2 regions of the Vallitalea okinawensis genome follow, and region 1 is predicted to be linked to the other one. Evidence: a T-box and tRNA genes for the amino acid it is inferred to sense, from the RefSeq annotation. Region 1 holds a T-box; the other holds one or more tRNA genes.
The links. The T-box of region 1 lies ahead of C1Y58_RS15565 (proline--tRNA ligase). A T-box ahead of a tRNA ligase gene usually reads a tRNA of that ligase, here a tRNA-Pro.
Positions count from the first base shown of each region.

Region 2: it has a tRNA-Pro gene. The T-box ahead of C1Y58_RS15565 (proline--tRNA ligase) is inferred to sense a tRNA for this amino acid. The anticodon was not compared.

Region 1 covers NZ_PQDH01000005.1:254,828-262,531, forward strand. The annotation lists gene C1Y58_RS15555 (ion transporter) at 1-816, opposite strand, end outside; gene C1Y58_RS15560 (MFS transporter) at 842-2,059, opposite strand; gene C1Y58_RS15565 (proline--tRNA ligase) at 2,407-4,095, opposite strand; T-box leader at 4,167-4,370, opposite strand; gene C1Y58_RS15570 (diguanylate cyclase domain-containing protein) at 4,426-5,472, opposite strand; gene C1Y58_RS26485 (hypothetical protein) at 5,663-5,812, opposite strand; gene C1Y58_RS15575 (alpha/beta fold hydrolase) at 5,865-7,001, opposite strand; gene C1Y58_RS15580 (TetR/AcrR family transcriptional regulator) at 7,026-7,631, opposite strand.
Region 2 covers NZ_PQDH01000012.1:69,318-77,021, forward strand. The annotation lists gene C1Y58_RS22675 (N-acetylmuramoyl-L-alanine amidase family protein) at 1-1,460, shown strand, start outside; gene C1Y58_RS22680 (GerMN domain-containing protein) at 1,526-2,026, shown strand; gene rph (ribonuclease PH) at 2,013-2,732, shown strand; gene C1Y58_RS22690 (XTP/dITP diphosphatase) at 3,035-3,640, shown strand; gene C1Y58_RS22695 (metallophosphoesterase family protein) at 3,621-4,115, shown strand; tRNA gene C1Y58_RS22700 (tRNA-Pro) at 4,190-4,264, shown strand; tRNA gene C1Y58_RS22705 (tRNA-Gly) at 4,277-4,347, shown strand; tRNA gene C1Y58_RS22710 (tRNA-Arg) at 4,355-4,431, shown strand; tRNA gene C1Y58_RS22715 (tRNA-Gln) at 4,512-4,583, shown strand; tRNA gene C1Y58_RS22720 (tRNA-Leu) at 4,650-4,733, shown strand; tRNA gene C1Y58_RS22725 (tRNA-Gly) at 4,739-4,809, shown strand; gene C1Y58_RS22730 (CYTH domain-containing protein) at 4,875-5,333, opposite strand; gene C1Y58_RS22735 (hypothetical protein) at 5,570-5,962, opposite strand; gene C1Y58_RS22740 (alpha/beta-type small acid-soluble spore protein) at 6,103-6,333, shown strand; gene C1Y58_RS22745 (class I SAM-dependent DNA methyltransferase) at 6,561-7,313, shown strand; gene hslO (Hsp33 family molecular chaperone HslO) at 7,313-7,704, shown strand, end outside.

The DNA.
Region 1 (7,704 bases):
ACAATGAGGACAATAGTTATATGGATATTTTTCTTTTAATTCTACGTGATAATCCGTTTCTTTATCTTTCTTTTGCTTATTAATTTCTTCCATAAACCCTGAGCTTAAGATACCTGTTGGCAATGCTACCAGACCAATACCTAATACGGCAATAATAGCACTGAGCAGTCTACCACCATCAGTAGTTGGATAAATATCACCATAACCTACTGTTGTCAAAGTAGCTATAGCCCACCATAGAGCATCTGAAAGTGTTTCGAATTCTGGATTTATATCTCTTTCAATATAAAACATCAATGATGCAGCAATGAATATTAACATCAATGTGATGGATATTGTCATTACCAGCTGTTCTTTTTCATTTTTTAAAACCCTCATCATGACATTCATAGATTGATAATAGCGACTTAACTTAAATAATCTTAATAGCCTAAAGAGACGGTCCATCCTTAACACGCGCAAATCGATAGCTAGTAAAAAAGGTAAATAGGTAGGTAAGATAGCTACCAAATCAATTAACGCCATACCACTAAAAATGTACTTCATCCGGGCTCGCCACTTAGGTAACCCTTCAAAACGAACATCTGCAGTATAAATTCTTAAGGCATATTCTACTGTAAAAATACCAACTGAAACATATTCAATAATATTATAAGCCAGAGGCCGATTACCAGCATCATAACCCTTATTATATTCTAAGAAGACGACTAAAATATTAACCACAATTAAAGTTGTAATGAATATATCGAACATAACACTTCGGCGGTCATCTACATCTCCTTTTTCTATAATTTCATAGATTCTGGCTTTCATCATTTGTAACACTCCCTAACTCATTTAATTACATGTGTTCCTTCTCTTTTCTAATATTATAACTTTCCTTATTCTTATTTTGTTGCAGTAGTCGATAATTTATAACGGACATGATAGTGGCTAATATAGCCAGACCGATAAATGCAAATGTGATGTCTAAGTGATCTGCAATAAGTCCAAACAAAGGAAAAACAGTTATCATCCCAAAGCTAAAAACCATGCTTTGAAAAGATAAGATGGTCGCCCTTCTTTCACTTTCTATTAACTGATTAATATAGTCAGAAACTGCTACAAAAATAATGGCTTCTACAATAGTGATGAGAACAAATGCTATCGCACTTGATGGGATAAATGGTAATCCCCATAAACCTATCACCACTAAAAAGGGGGAGTACTTCAATAAAGCCCTTTCACCAAAAGCTTTTTCAATCTTATGAGCAAATAAACCACCTAATGCACCACCAATGCAGGAGGCCCCTAGGAATAAACCGATGATCCATTCGTCATAACCATAACCCTTCCAATAATTCTGTAAGTAATAAAAGGAAGCCGTTATGAATGTACCCAATAATGAAGAAAAGATAATCAAGTATGTCAATCGACCATTACCTTTAATGGCTTTATAGGTATCTACATACTGTAGCTTTATAGCCTTAAACATTTTCTCTTTTTTAGTCTGCTGCGTTTTTACTTCTTTAAAACCTAATGTCTGAATAAGTGCCAATACTGAAATACCCATGGCGACAAAGTAAACATGCTCATAACTTAATGTACCAATGATTCCACCGATAAATAGGGCTATAACTGCAGCTATTTGATAGGTAAACTCTATGCGACCATTATACTTCATATAGTCTTGGTCTTTTCCTAGGATCTTTAATGAATCATATATAAGTGCTTCACCAGCTCCTGATTCTAAATTATAAGATATTGGTAAAATCATAAAAGATATTAAGTAGTAGATGAATGAATCACCAACAACCATAAGTAGAAGCCCAATAATACTAAAAAAACGCCCTAGTATTCTACTAAATTTTCGGCCATATAAATCAGCTATGGCTCCAGTAGGTGTTTCCATTATAAAAGACACCACATGAAATGTACCTTCCAGTAATCCTAACTGAAAAAGTGTTGCTCCCTTAGATGCTAAAAACAGCATCCATATACCTTGTGTCAAGTCAAAGGACTTTGTAAATGTATATAAGTAATTTAATATCACATTATTTTTATAACTTTTCTTAATCATCATGCATACCTCCAATGCGTATTTTAGCACACAAAAAAACACCCAAGCATATCAGCTAAGGTGCATCACTGCATACTTACTAATAAACTGGTTAAATGGAATCTTCTTCATTTCTAGAAAAGGGCGCACTTATCCCGTGAAGTTGTGAATTATGTGCGTTGTTCCATTTTATACCAATCCATAATAGCATTGCATACATGGTATTTACCTCACTTATTCATATTGAATGTATCATCAATATGTTCTCTTAGTTTCATAGTTATATTACTATCATACATTCTTATTTTACGATAAATGTAACTCATTGTCAATGCGCTTATAATGGAGAGGCTTCTGCCTCTCCTTATTTAGAATCTCCGTATTGCTTCTTTTACCTCAAGTTCAATTTTTTCTCCTGTATGGCGATCAAATAGTTCAACGATACCTTCTGGTGCTCTCTTACCAACAGTTACTCTTAAAGGTATACCGATAAGCTCAGCATCCTTAAACTTAACACCTGGTCGGTCCTTTCGGTCATCTAACAATACCTCCACACCTTTTTGTCTAAGAGATTCATAGATTTCTTCACCGATTTTTACTTGATCTTCATTTTTAACATTTACAATGGTAACAACTACTTTGAATGGCGCAACTGCTTCAGGCCATATAATACCATTTTCATCATGATATTGCTCTACAACTGCCTGTAGTGTACGTGAAATACCAATACCATAACACCCCATTACGAAATGTTGCTCCTTACCATTCTCATCTAGGAAGGTTGCATCTAAGGCTTTTGAATATTTGGTTTGTAGTTGAAAGATATTCCCTACTTCAGTTCCTTTATCCATAGCTAAAGGTTGTCCACATTTTGGACACTTATCCCCAAGTTTAACAAGCAGTAAATCTTCTACTACTTCTCCTTCAAAATCTCTTCCATAATTAACATTCATCATATGGTAATCTGTTTCGTTAGCTCCAACAACCATGTTTTGTATCTTAGTTACTCTAGCATCAACTATTAAGCGAATACCTTCTTTCAAGCCTATAGGACCAGCAAAGCCCACTGCTGCAGTAGTTACTTCTTCAACATCAGCTCGGTCAGCCATTACAAGCTCATGCTCAGCAACACCTAATAACTTCACTAATTTAACTTCATTAAGTTCGCGATCCCCTGGAATCATAACAGCTACTATTTCTTCTCCAGCTCTATAAAGCAATGTTTTAGCTAATCTATTAGCTTCTATACCTAAGAAACCTGTTAACTCTTCAATACTTCGCACATCTGGTGTATGCACTTTTTCCATATCCAATATAGATTCTTCGAACTTTACATCATAAACCGTTTCAGCTTTTTCATCCGTAGCTGCATAATTACACCCAGAACAATAGGCTATCGTACTTTCACCATATTCTGAAAGGGCTACGAATTCATGTGAATCACTATCTCCCATAGCACCAGCATCACCTTCTACAACTTTGAAATTCAAGCCACATCTTTCAAAGATTCTTTCATAAGCATCCCACATTTCTTGGTATGATTTTAACATACCGGCTTCATCACGGTCAAAGCTATAAGCATCCTTCATGACAAACTCTTTTGAACGAATTAAGCCATACCGTGGTCGCTTCTCATCTCTATACTTTGTCTGAATCTGATAAAGATTGATCGGTAATTGTTTATAAGAGTTGAGTTCATTCTTAACTAAATCCGTGAAAATTTCTTCATGTGTTGGTCCAAGACAGTACTCACGATTATTACGATCTTTTAAACGGAACATCTCTGGTCCAAACTGACTCCATCTACCGGACTCTTCCCATAACTCTCTAGGTTGAATAGCTGACATATGAACTTCTTGTGCTCCTGCTCCATCCATTTCTTCTTTAACAATGTTCTCGATTTTTTTGAATGCGCGGTATCCTAATGGTAAAAAAGAATAAACCCCTGACGCAGACATACGAATCATACCGGCTCGTAATAAAAGCTGGTGACTTGGTACTTCAGCTTCACTTGGTACATCTCTCAAAGTTGGCATGTATAATTTAGTCATTCTCATAATCATTTCTCCTCTCAGTAAACTAATGTATGTTTGTTAATGAAGTTAAACGCAAAAAAACCTCCATCCCACAAAGGGACCGAGGTATCGGCGGTACCACCCTAATTAATGCTTTCACATTCTACTCTATACCTTAATAACGGTTAGGTTACCGCTGTATTCATCACACAGAAACTCCAAGGCGGGTTCAATCATTTTCTTATTGGAGTTCTCAGCATTATCTCCTTCTCTGTAATAAGAAAATATCATTTACTATTCCTCTTCATCGTCTACAATTTCTATTTAACTTCTTATAATATATTTGAAAAAAGATTAATTGTCAACCCCTATCTAAATAGATAGGGATATCTTATCATCATAAAAAATGACTTTATTCTTACCCGTATTTTTGGCTGTGCTATTGGCTTTTTCTGCTTTATTAACAAGTTCATCAAGCTTGCTACCATCCTCTGGATAATTAGCCACTCCAATTGAAACTGTTACTGGATAAATCCACTCTTTTGTTCCGGATTCTACTGCATCTCTAATTCGCTCAGCCTTAAAATGTACGCTATCACAATTACCTTGTAAGACAACAATAAATTCATCTCCAGATAACCACCTAAAGATGCAATCGGATTTAACTAAACAACCACATATAAGATTAGCCAAGACTCGAATCATCTTATTGCCAGCTTCGTAGCTAATGTTATTAAAGCGCTTCAAATTATCGCCATCAATAAACAAAATACTGAACTCTTGATTTTGCTCAACCAGCTTATCGATGTGCATTCTAGCTGCTCGGCTATTTTGCAGTCCAGATACGTCATCTTTCAATGCCAGATCATAAGCTTCTTCCATAAATTTCAAACTTTCTTTTATTCTTCGGGTAAAGTTTCGAATAATATTTTGCTTCCATTTGTCGTTAGATAAAGAGCTATCATCATCGTTGCTTAATAAGGAGTTGAATAAAATAAGATAAAAGTCTTCTATACTGTGAATATTATTGTGATAATGGATGACTAGTGTATGTAAATCAATTCCAGGAAAACTGTCAAATTCTTTAAAACGTCTTTCAATAGAAGCTAATAGATTAACTGCATCCATATGACTGGCCTCAGGTAATATAATGGTGAATTCATCTCCATCTGTCCTAAAAGGTTTGACTTTGTTATTATCAAATATACTTTCTATGATGGATTGAGCCATATACTTAAGACAGTCATCTCCTTTTCCTCTACCATGCCTTGCATTATACCCTCTAAAATCTTCAAAGTCGATCAGTATAATTGCACCTGTTTTTCCAAAAAGCTTTGAACTGTCATATTCAACTAAGTTAAAAAAAGATGGAAAATCAGTTAGCGGGTCTACATAGACATGGTCAAAATATCCTTTCATGTAATACCTCCCCGATATAACAGGTAGTTCCAATCCATAATAAGAGCCTTAGATGGTCCAAGGCTCTTATTTATCGCTACAATTATACTCTATTGTACTATATTTATCTTTTTTAGTCAAGTTTTACAGTTTTATTCTAGCTATAGTAAAAATTTTCAATTATATTCTTCTAACTTCAAAAACTTTTTGGTTATTTATTATATTTATTGACAGCTTTTTGCTTTTGTTTATGACGTTGCTCACCTGCATGAGGGTCTTGTGGTTGAGTCTTTTGTTGTTGCTTGATAAACTCAGCATCCTGAGCTGGTGTAAAGCTACTGAAACCATTTCCCTTTGACATGTCAACACTCCTTTCATACTTATTATGAGAAGGTATGCTGTTTTCATGCATTTTAAGATTCTTTTTCTACTATCCACTTACTCATGGTTTCAAGAGATAAGCCTAAGTTACCAATTTGACAATGGTTTTGTGCATGCTCTGCTCTTGTAAAGACGTGCTCTGTAATAGATTTGGTATTTTTAAGAGCTTTAACTTGAAGGTCGTGCATTTTAAGTGGAATAAAATGATCTTCTGCTCCAGTTAAAATTAACACATCTTGTTTTACCAGTTCAGATTTAAGATGCTCTTCATTGAATTCCAATATTGCCATTCCACTGTCAAGTGGTGTATCAGTCTTTGTAATATACATAAGATTCTCAACACCCCATTTTTCTTGAGGCATCATTTTCATCTTTAAATCCGACATCCAAGCCATAAGTTTTGGATGCTTGAAAAGCCATCTTGCAAATTTCTCAATAGATTCTGGTGGTATCTTCATATAATCATAAGCGATACTAGAAGCTATGACTCTCTTGATTCTTGGCTCATAAGCTGCCGCTCTGAAACATAGCCATCCACCCATTGAAATCCCCAATAAAGTCACATCATCTAAGTCAAAATAGTCAAGAACAGCTTTTACTGGCTTTTCCCATTCATAGGTCAGTGCCAATCCTTGTTTTTTAAGAGCACTTCCTTGTCCAGGTCCTTCAAAGAGTACAACTTCATAATTCAAATCAGCAAAATAGGTGGCCATTGAATAAAATTCTTCAATAAAGGAATCAAATCCACCGTGTATAACAATGGTTCCTTTCTTCTCATTACCTCTTGGAGGTACTTTCATAGCTGGTAGCGATACATTACCATAAGGTACAGGAAAACGCTGAAAGGGCTCATCTTTAAATACTTGGTTGTAAAACATATCAATGAACTTATCGTACAACTTGATTTTGTCTGGATCTGATGGACTTGTAAAAAACTCCGCCGCCCTATAATAGAAGGTAGCATTCATCAGCCTTTTTTCCTTAAGAGCTTTCTCTGCTTGTCTTATCATCTCATCTTTCCAGTCATCAACTTTATTAATTCTACTTGCAGCATCAGCCATATCTTCTTTTCGTGTGTATCCCATTGAATACCATCTGTTCATCTGAAAGTCCATGATTTTAGTCTTATGAAACTCATGATAGCCTATAGGGAAGTTGAATTGTAACATATTCACCACTCCTTCAAATAGAATTTATTTTTTTGCTAAACCATTTTTCATAAAATCCACTAAGTAATTCATGCCATCCTCATAATTATCTGATTGACTCATGTCCGTCATTTCCACTACATGGGTGAATAAATACCCAATGAGATTTTGCACAAAACCTAATGGCAAATCTTCTCTGAAATCCCCTCTAACGTAAGCAACTTTTACTAATTGATTAATCTGATCGTTACTCTGAAAATCATGTTTTTTCATTGCTTTTTTGTAGATCTCATTACCTTTTTCCTTAATAAAACTTTCAGAAAACCGATTGATATCAGGATACTGGCAAGAAAACTCCATTCCTAACCGTATTTGTGTCTTAAATATTGTGAAGATATCTTTTGTGAAATCCTCTGGTTTCATAGTTTTAGCTAAGAATACCTTTTTCTTTTCAATTAATATATCTATCAAATTAAAGTATAAATCTTCTTTATTTTTAAAATGATAATAAAAAGAACCTTTACTCATATTAGCTTCTTTCAAAATATTATTTAATGATGCTTTATCGTAACCCTTATCAACAAACTCATTTAAGGCTGCATCCAATAAGGCCTGATCATGCTCAAAGGTCTTATCAAACTGATTGCCCATGTTCACCACCTCCTGGGGTTTGAATTACCATATCTTTTATGATTCCATTATAGACCATCCAGTCTAGACTGTC
Region 2 (7,704 bases), on a different contig from region 1:
TAAGTGGTATTGAAACGACTATTTGGAATAACAAGTTAATTATAGATATTGCTAACGCTAATAAGGAATTTGATGAGGAAACAGTTCTTCTTGAAGACAATCCTTATTTTGAAGCAGTGCGTTCAAGTCAATATTCTAAAGATCCTTTAGCAACTCGTATCGTACTGGATATGAAATACGATGATATTAATTACAGTTTGAAATTAACAGATGATCGTACAGATATGATTCTAACAGTTAGTCGCAATTATATCTATGATATTGAACTAGCACAGGATCAATTTGGTGATTATGTAGATATAACAGGGACAGAATTACCTGTATTAGATATTTTTTGGTTGGCTAATCCTACACGTTTAGTGATTGATGTACCTTATTCAGATTCTGCATTTTTATACGAAGAAAGTGATGCAGAAGGTCAATATGTGAAGAATGTAAGAACATCCAAGTTTAATGATGATACAACTCGTATCGTACTAGAACTTAATGGAAATGCAGAATTCTCGGTTAGTGAATTGGATGATGATACAGTAAGAGTACGCTTAGTACCACCAACTTATAAAAATATTAACTATCAATACACGTCTAATCCAACGATAGTCATAAGTAAGCAAGTACCTGGCATAGATATAGATGCATTTATTATTAATGATGACTATCTTAATAAGAGAGCTGTGATTACTATTCCAAGTACAAACTTAGAAGCTGTATATGGTTATGGTACGATCAATATTAATGATGATGACGTCAAGCAAGTTAATTTATCTTCAGATCAAACAGGGTATCAAGTTGAGATTATTACAAAAGCCATAAAAGGCTATACCATTACTGAAGATGATAATAGTATTTATATTAATATTCTGGACCCGCAATCAGTTTATGAGAAAATTGTGGTAGTGGACGCTGGTCATGGTGGTTCAGATCCAGGTAAACCTGCTGGTGAGGGTAACTATGCAGAAATGAATGAGAAAGAAGCTAATTTAGACATTTCTCTTAAACTTGAGACACTATTGACTTATCATAAAGATATTAAAGTATATATGACAAGAGTAGAAGATACGTACCCTACACTTCAAGAGCGTTGTGAATTAGCAAATGAAGTTGGTGCTGATTTATTTATTAGTGTTCATAACAATGCGTTCTTCAGTTCCTATAATGGCACTGAAACCTTATACTATGACACTGGAAGTGGTATAACTAAAGCATTTGCAACTATTATGCAAGAAACGACTTATTCTCAAGTGGGCACAGATAATAGAGGTTTAAGATATCGAGATGATCTATATGTTCTTAAACATACAAAGATGCCTGCGGTAATTGTAGAAGTAGCTTACATGACAAGTCCAATTGATGGACCTCGGCTTAAAGAAGAAAGTTTTATTGATAATGCTGCAGTAGGTATTTATAATGGTATAATAGAGTCTTTGGAGATGCTTGAATCAAAAGGTTTATTGAATTAAATATTGAACTCTCCTTTAATTTGGTATAAAATGTAAATGAATACAAATTAAGGGAGGGTTTATTTTTGTTGAAAAGATTTATAATAGGTCTACTGATAAGTAGTGTTTTTTTTAGGATGCCCTTGGGTATAGTAGCGGAATCAGCTGAGGGTAAATTACTTGTTTATGAGATTAAGGATGAAGAAATTGAAGCTACTATAATGGATGTAGATGTAGAAGAACAAGCTGTGGAAGAGAAAATTGTAAATTTATTTGAAATCTTAACTACCTTGGACTATAATGAGAATCAGATACAATTGATACCATATAAATCTGCAATTGATCTGTGTCTGTATAAAGATGGGCATGTCGATGTAGTCTTTAATGAAGAATTGAATAACTATGGAGGTAGTGCACACGAATTCTTTATGGTTAATCAATTACTATATATGGTATTTGAACTAGAAGATATAAAAACCGTCTCTTTTTATATAGAGGACAGAGAAGTATTTACAGAAGGAACACTTATAAACAACTATACTGAAGAGCAATTTATTGAAAGGATGAAACAAAGTGAGTCGTATTGATGGAAGAACTAATGATGAATTAAGACCAGTAAAATTAACGAAAGACTATATCATGCACCCTGAGGGGTCAGTATTAATAGAAATGGGGAATACAAAAGTCATCTGCAATGCTACTGTAGAAGATCGTGTACCTCCATTCAAAAAAAATTCCGGAGAAGGCTGGGTTACTGCCGAGTATGCTATGTTACCACGTGCTACATCAACAAGAAATACGAGAGATATAGCCAGACTTAAAATGAATAAACGTTCTGTAGAGATTCAACGTCTTATTGGACGAGCTATCCGTTCAGTAGTTGATTTTAAAGCTTTAGGAGAAAGAAGTATTCTCTTAGATTGTGATGTTATACAAGCTGATGGTGGTACCCGTACTGCATCTATAACAGGTGGATTTGTAGCAGTAGCTTTGGCTTGCCAGAAGTTATTGGATGAAGGTGTTATTAAAAAAATGCCTATCAAAGGTATGGTTGCCGCTGTAAGTGTAGGTATAGTTAATGAAGAGGCTATGTTAGACTTATGTTATGAAGAAGACAGTGGCGCTAAAGTGGATATGAATATTGTTATGACAGATCAAGGAGAGTTCATTGAGGTTCAAGGAACTGGAGAAGAAGCTCCTTTTACAAGAGAGCAGCTTAATGAATTGTTAGCCCTAGGGGAAAAGGGGACCAATGATTTAATTGAGATACAAAAGGAAATAGTTCAGTTTTAATAAATATAGCATTAGGGTCAAGCATATAAGGAAATCTATTGCACCGGCTGGAAAGACGTCCATGTCTTAGACAGCCGGGTTCGCCATCCATGGCTCACTACTCCATAGAATTCCTTATATGCTTTCTGTATTGATTGGATAAAATGATAGTATATCCTGAGATTAAATAAATCAGTTATGATAATTAGTGATCTTAATTCTTGACGAAGAACTATGGGTGGAGTAAAATTGAGGTAAGCTTAATAGAGTTTCTAAACAGGTGACGAGTTAGATTGATTTGAATATAGAAAGTTGGCTTAGAGATGGATAAAATTATTTTCGCAACTAAAAATAAAAAGAAGCTTGTGGAGATCAATGAAATTTTGGTTGGGACAGGCTTAGAAGTGATCTCTATGGAGGATGCTGGTATTGATATTGATGTAGTTGAGGATGGCTCCACTTTTGAAGAGAATGCTTTGAAGAAAGCTACTGAAATTATGAAAGTTTCAGGGAAAATTGTTCTGGCGGATGATTCAGGATTAGAAGTGGATTACTTAGATAAAGCTCCAGGCATATATTCAGCTAGATTTGCTGGTAAAGAGACATCCTATTCTATAAAAAATCAAATGATTATTGATAAGCTTGATGGGGTACCTGATGAACAACGTATAGCTCGTTTTGTGTGTGCTATTGCAGTAGCTTATCCTAATGGTGATACAAAGGTGGTTAGAGAAAATTTTGAAGGGCGTATTGCCTATCAACCTGATGGAGAAAATGGTTTTGGTTATGATCCAATCTTTTATGTACCTGAATATGAAATGACATCAGCAAAGATGTCACGAGACCTGAAGAATGAAATCAGTCACAGAGGTAAGGCTTTGAGAAAAATGAAGGAAGTTTTGTTAGCGAATGAAAGTACTAGTCATTAGTGATACGCATAAAGACATATCTAAAGTAAGAAAAATTTTAAAGAGAATTAAGAGTCGAATTGATTACGTTATTCATTTAGGTGATCACATTAATGATGCATTGGACTTGTCTTATGAGTTCCATGATTTGCATTTTGAGTGTGTTGCAGGGAATTGTGATTGGTTCAGTAATGAAGATAATGAGAAATGTATCTATATAGATGATAAGAAATTCTTCATTACCCATGGTCACCATTATGGGGTTAAGGGTTCTACACAACGAATAGCTCTTCATGGTAAAAAGCTAGGAGTTGATGGTGTTCTTTTTGGGCACAGCCATGTACCTGTTAATGATTGGGTAGATGACCTTTTTTTAATGAACCCAGGTAGTTTAACCCAACCCAGAGGGTATGAAGGACCTTCTTATGGTATTATTACAATAGTGAACGGCAAGATAGAAGGGCAAATAATTGAATATAATAAAATATTTAAATAAATATCTTTAAAAACTATTGACTTTTTAGTGGATTTTTTATATAATGTTCTTCGTCCTTTAAAAAAATAATCAATCGGGGTGTGGCTCAGCTTGGCTAGAGCGCTTGATTTGGGTTCAAGAGGTCGCAGGTTCGAATCCTGTCACCCCGACTTTAATATTATGCGGGTGTAGTTCAATGGTAGAACACCAGCCTTCCAAGCTGGATACGTGGGTTCGATTCCCATCACCCGCTTTATTATGTGCCTGTAGCTCAGCAGGATAGAGCAGTGGCCTTCTAAGCCACGTGTCCGGGGTTCGAATCCCTGCAGGCACGCCATATTACACAAGGGTACTTTATTTAAAGCTAAGTTATCACCTAGCATAAAACTCAAGGTTTCATAACCTAAAAAAATCTAATGGGTAGTCGCCAAGCGGTAAGGCACAGGACTTTGACTCCTGCATCCGCAGGTTCGAATCCTGCCTACCCAGTTCGTTGTTTGAATTCTTTGATTCAACAACATGGAATTATTTTTATTATACTATTATAAATTATATGCGGATGTGGCGGAACTGGCAGACGCACTAGACTTAGGATCTAGCGCCTTTGGCGTGGGGGTTCGACTCCCTTCATCCGCACCACACCTGCGGGTGTAGTTCAATGGTAGAACACCAGCCTTCCAAGCTGGATACGTGGGTTCGATTCCCATCACCCGCTTCAATATCTTCAAATACTCATACATCATAAGAGAATGACTTAGGTCATTCTCTTTACTTATATTCTTATTTATTTGATTGATCTAATGTTGCCAATGCTTGATTCGTATAGCGATAGTCTTCAGTCACCTCTTCGCCAAACCAATCAGGCGCTTTAAATGCTTTGGCCTCATCGACTGAAGAAAATTCAACCTCAACATATTTCAAAGGTGCTAGTTCTCCTTCAAAAAGATCAAGTTCAGCAATTAATCCACGTTCAAGAGGAATCTCATATCGTTTTTTTTCAATCAGACGACCTTCCTTTTTGGCTATCAAACTTTCGTACTCGTCAATATTTATTGGCATCTCAAGTTCATGACGTAATAGACCACCTTTAGATTTAAGGGTTAAGATATATTGATTATTTCTTTTTCTTATGCGAATCGTAGGCGTAGTGTGGATATACGCTTGTTGAATAGTGGAATAAGTATATTGATCTAACTCAAAGGGGATTTCTTCAACTATAAATTTTCTTTCGATTTCCATCAGTGACTGCTCCTTTCACAACTTCTAGTAGTATAATATCCCAATGCTTAATAATATTCAAGTTAAGTAACAGAATTTTAAATAGATCACAAGGCTGGTATCCATATTATTTTTTAACTAAATGGGTGGAGTTATTCTTTGGGGTGCAAAGATTAGAAATATTTTGCAAACTAAAAAAGTAGTCATAAGGCAAACTAACCTTACGCTACTTCTTATGACTTGTTCAGTAATATTCATTACAATTTTATATAGGAGAAAAGTGTACGGATATTTGAAGAGTTAAAAATATCAGTCTCGATCGTATTGGATGCTTCTAGGACTTTATTAACAGGAATATCATAGATATAACTTACATCTTCAATACTATAGTTATTAAAAGTTTTACGCTCAAGTTCTCTATTGAACAACTTGCAAATTGGGCTTGAACCCTTTTTCATGATCATAAAGAAAGTCATTTTATTTAACTGTGTTATGTTTTCTTCAGATACAATACTATGTATTTCTAATTCAGAAATAGATAAAAGTTGTGCTAAGGAATTAACTGTAATTGGATCTTGAGCCTTGATAAAGACATCTATCTGTTGAAGCTGAGGTTCTATCATTTCCTCATAATGTTGTAAATATGTCATATTGTCATAACCTCCGATGTTTGAATCAAGTTAATTATATCAAAAAAAATGATTAAATTCATTTGTAATAGTTGGTATAAATAAAAACATGAATAAAAGAAGAGAAAAATCAAATAATAGGAACATGGAGGTGAAACAAGATGGCAAACACTAATATGACTAATCATACTGATAGTAATAGTCCAGCATACAAAAGTAGTGCTGCAAGAGAAGCTTTAAACCAATACAAATATGAGGTAGCTAATGAATTAGGTGTAAACTTAAAGCAAGGTTACAATGGCGAATTAACTTCTCGTGAAGCTGGTTCTATCGGCGGCGAAATGGTTAAAAGAATGATTCAATCACAAGAGCAAAAAATGTCAGGTCAATAATATATAGTGCATAGAAGTTGTAGTTAAATACAAATCTTCATGCAAAATATATAGTAGACAAAGGAAATAATAAATAATATAATATCTATTATAAGAGAGATACTTTAAGTATCTCTCTTTAAATGTGGGCGTAGGAATTAACCTTCCTGTATCTCACTTCTAATTAAACTATACATAATTCAACTAAGGGTATAAATAGTTGAATCAATAAAGTAGGGATGATTTAAATGTACGATAGTTTTGCTTACGTCTATGATAAATTTATGGAAAACGTACCCTATGATCAATGGGTAGAGTATATACAAGCTTTATGGTCCCATTACAGTTTAGAACCTCAACTTGTTTTAGATCTTGCCTGTGGTACAGGTGAGGTTACTTACCGACTTGCAGAGAAAAATTATGATATGATTGGTATTGACATATCTAATGAAATGCTAAATGTAGCTCGTGAAAAGACTGAAAAAAAAGATTTAAGTATTTTATTCTTGGAACAAGATATGCGTGAATTCGAATTATATGGAACCGTTTCAAGTATAGTTTGTATTTGTGATGGTTTAAACTATCTACATGATGAAGAAGATTTATTACAAGTATTTAGTTTGGCTAATAACTACTTAGATCCAAAGGGTTTATTTATTTTTGATATGAATACAGCTTATAAATATGAGATGTTAGGTCAAGAAACATATACAGATGTTCAAGATGAGTGTGCTTATATATGGGACAATTATTATGATGAAGTAGAACATATGAATGAGTATCATTTAACTATCTTTGATAAAGAAAGAAATGGACTCTATCGTAAATATGAAGAGACTCATTATCAGAGAGCCTATACAAAGGAAAGAGTTTGCCAGTTATTAAAAGATGCTGGATTACAATTAATGGCGGTATATGATGCTTTTACATTTGATGAACCAAAGGAAAACAGTGAACGACTTTATTTTATAGCAAGAGAGAAAGATAAGGAGGAGAACTAATGAAGGACTATATTATAAGAGCTACTGCAGCTAATGGACAAATAAGAGCATTTGCTGCGACAACAAAAGAGATGCTTGAATTTGCTAGAGAAGCTCATGATACCTCACCTGTTGCATCTGCCGCTTTAGGTCGTACCATGACTGCAGCTGCTATGATGGGGATTATGTTAAAAGGGGATAAAGATCTCTTGACCATTACAGTTAGAGGGAATGGACCATTAGCAGGTATAACGGTAACAGCAGATAAAGACGCCAATGTAAAGGGATATGTCTTTAACCCTCATGTGGATTTACCACCTAATAAAGAGGGTAAATTAGATGTAGCCTCAGCAGTTGGAATTGGTTTAATGAATATTATTAAAGATATTGGGCTGAAAGAACCTTATGTAGG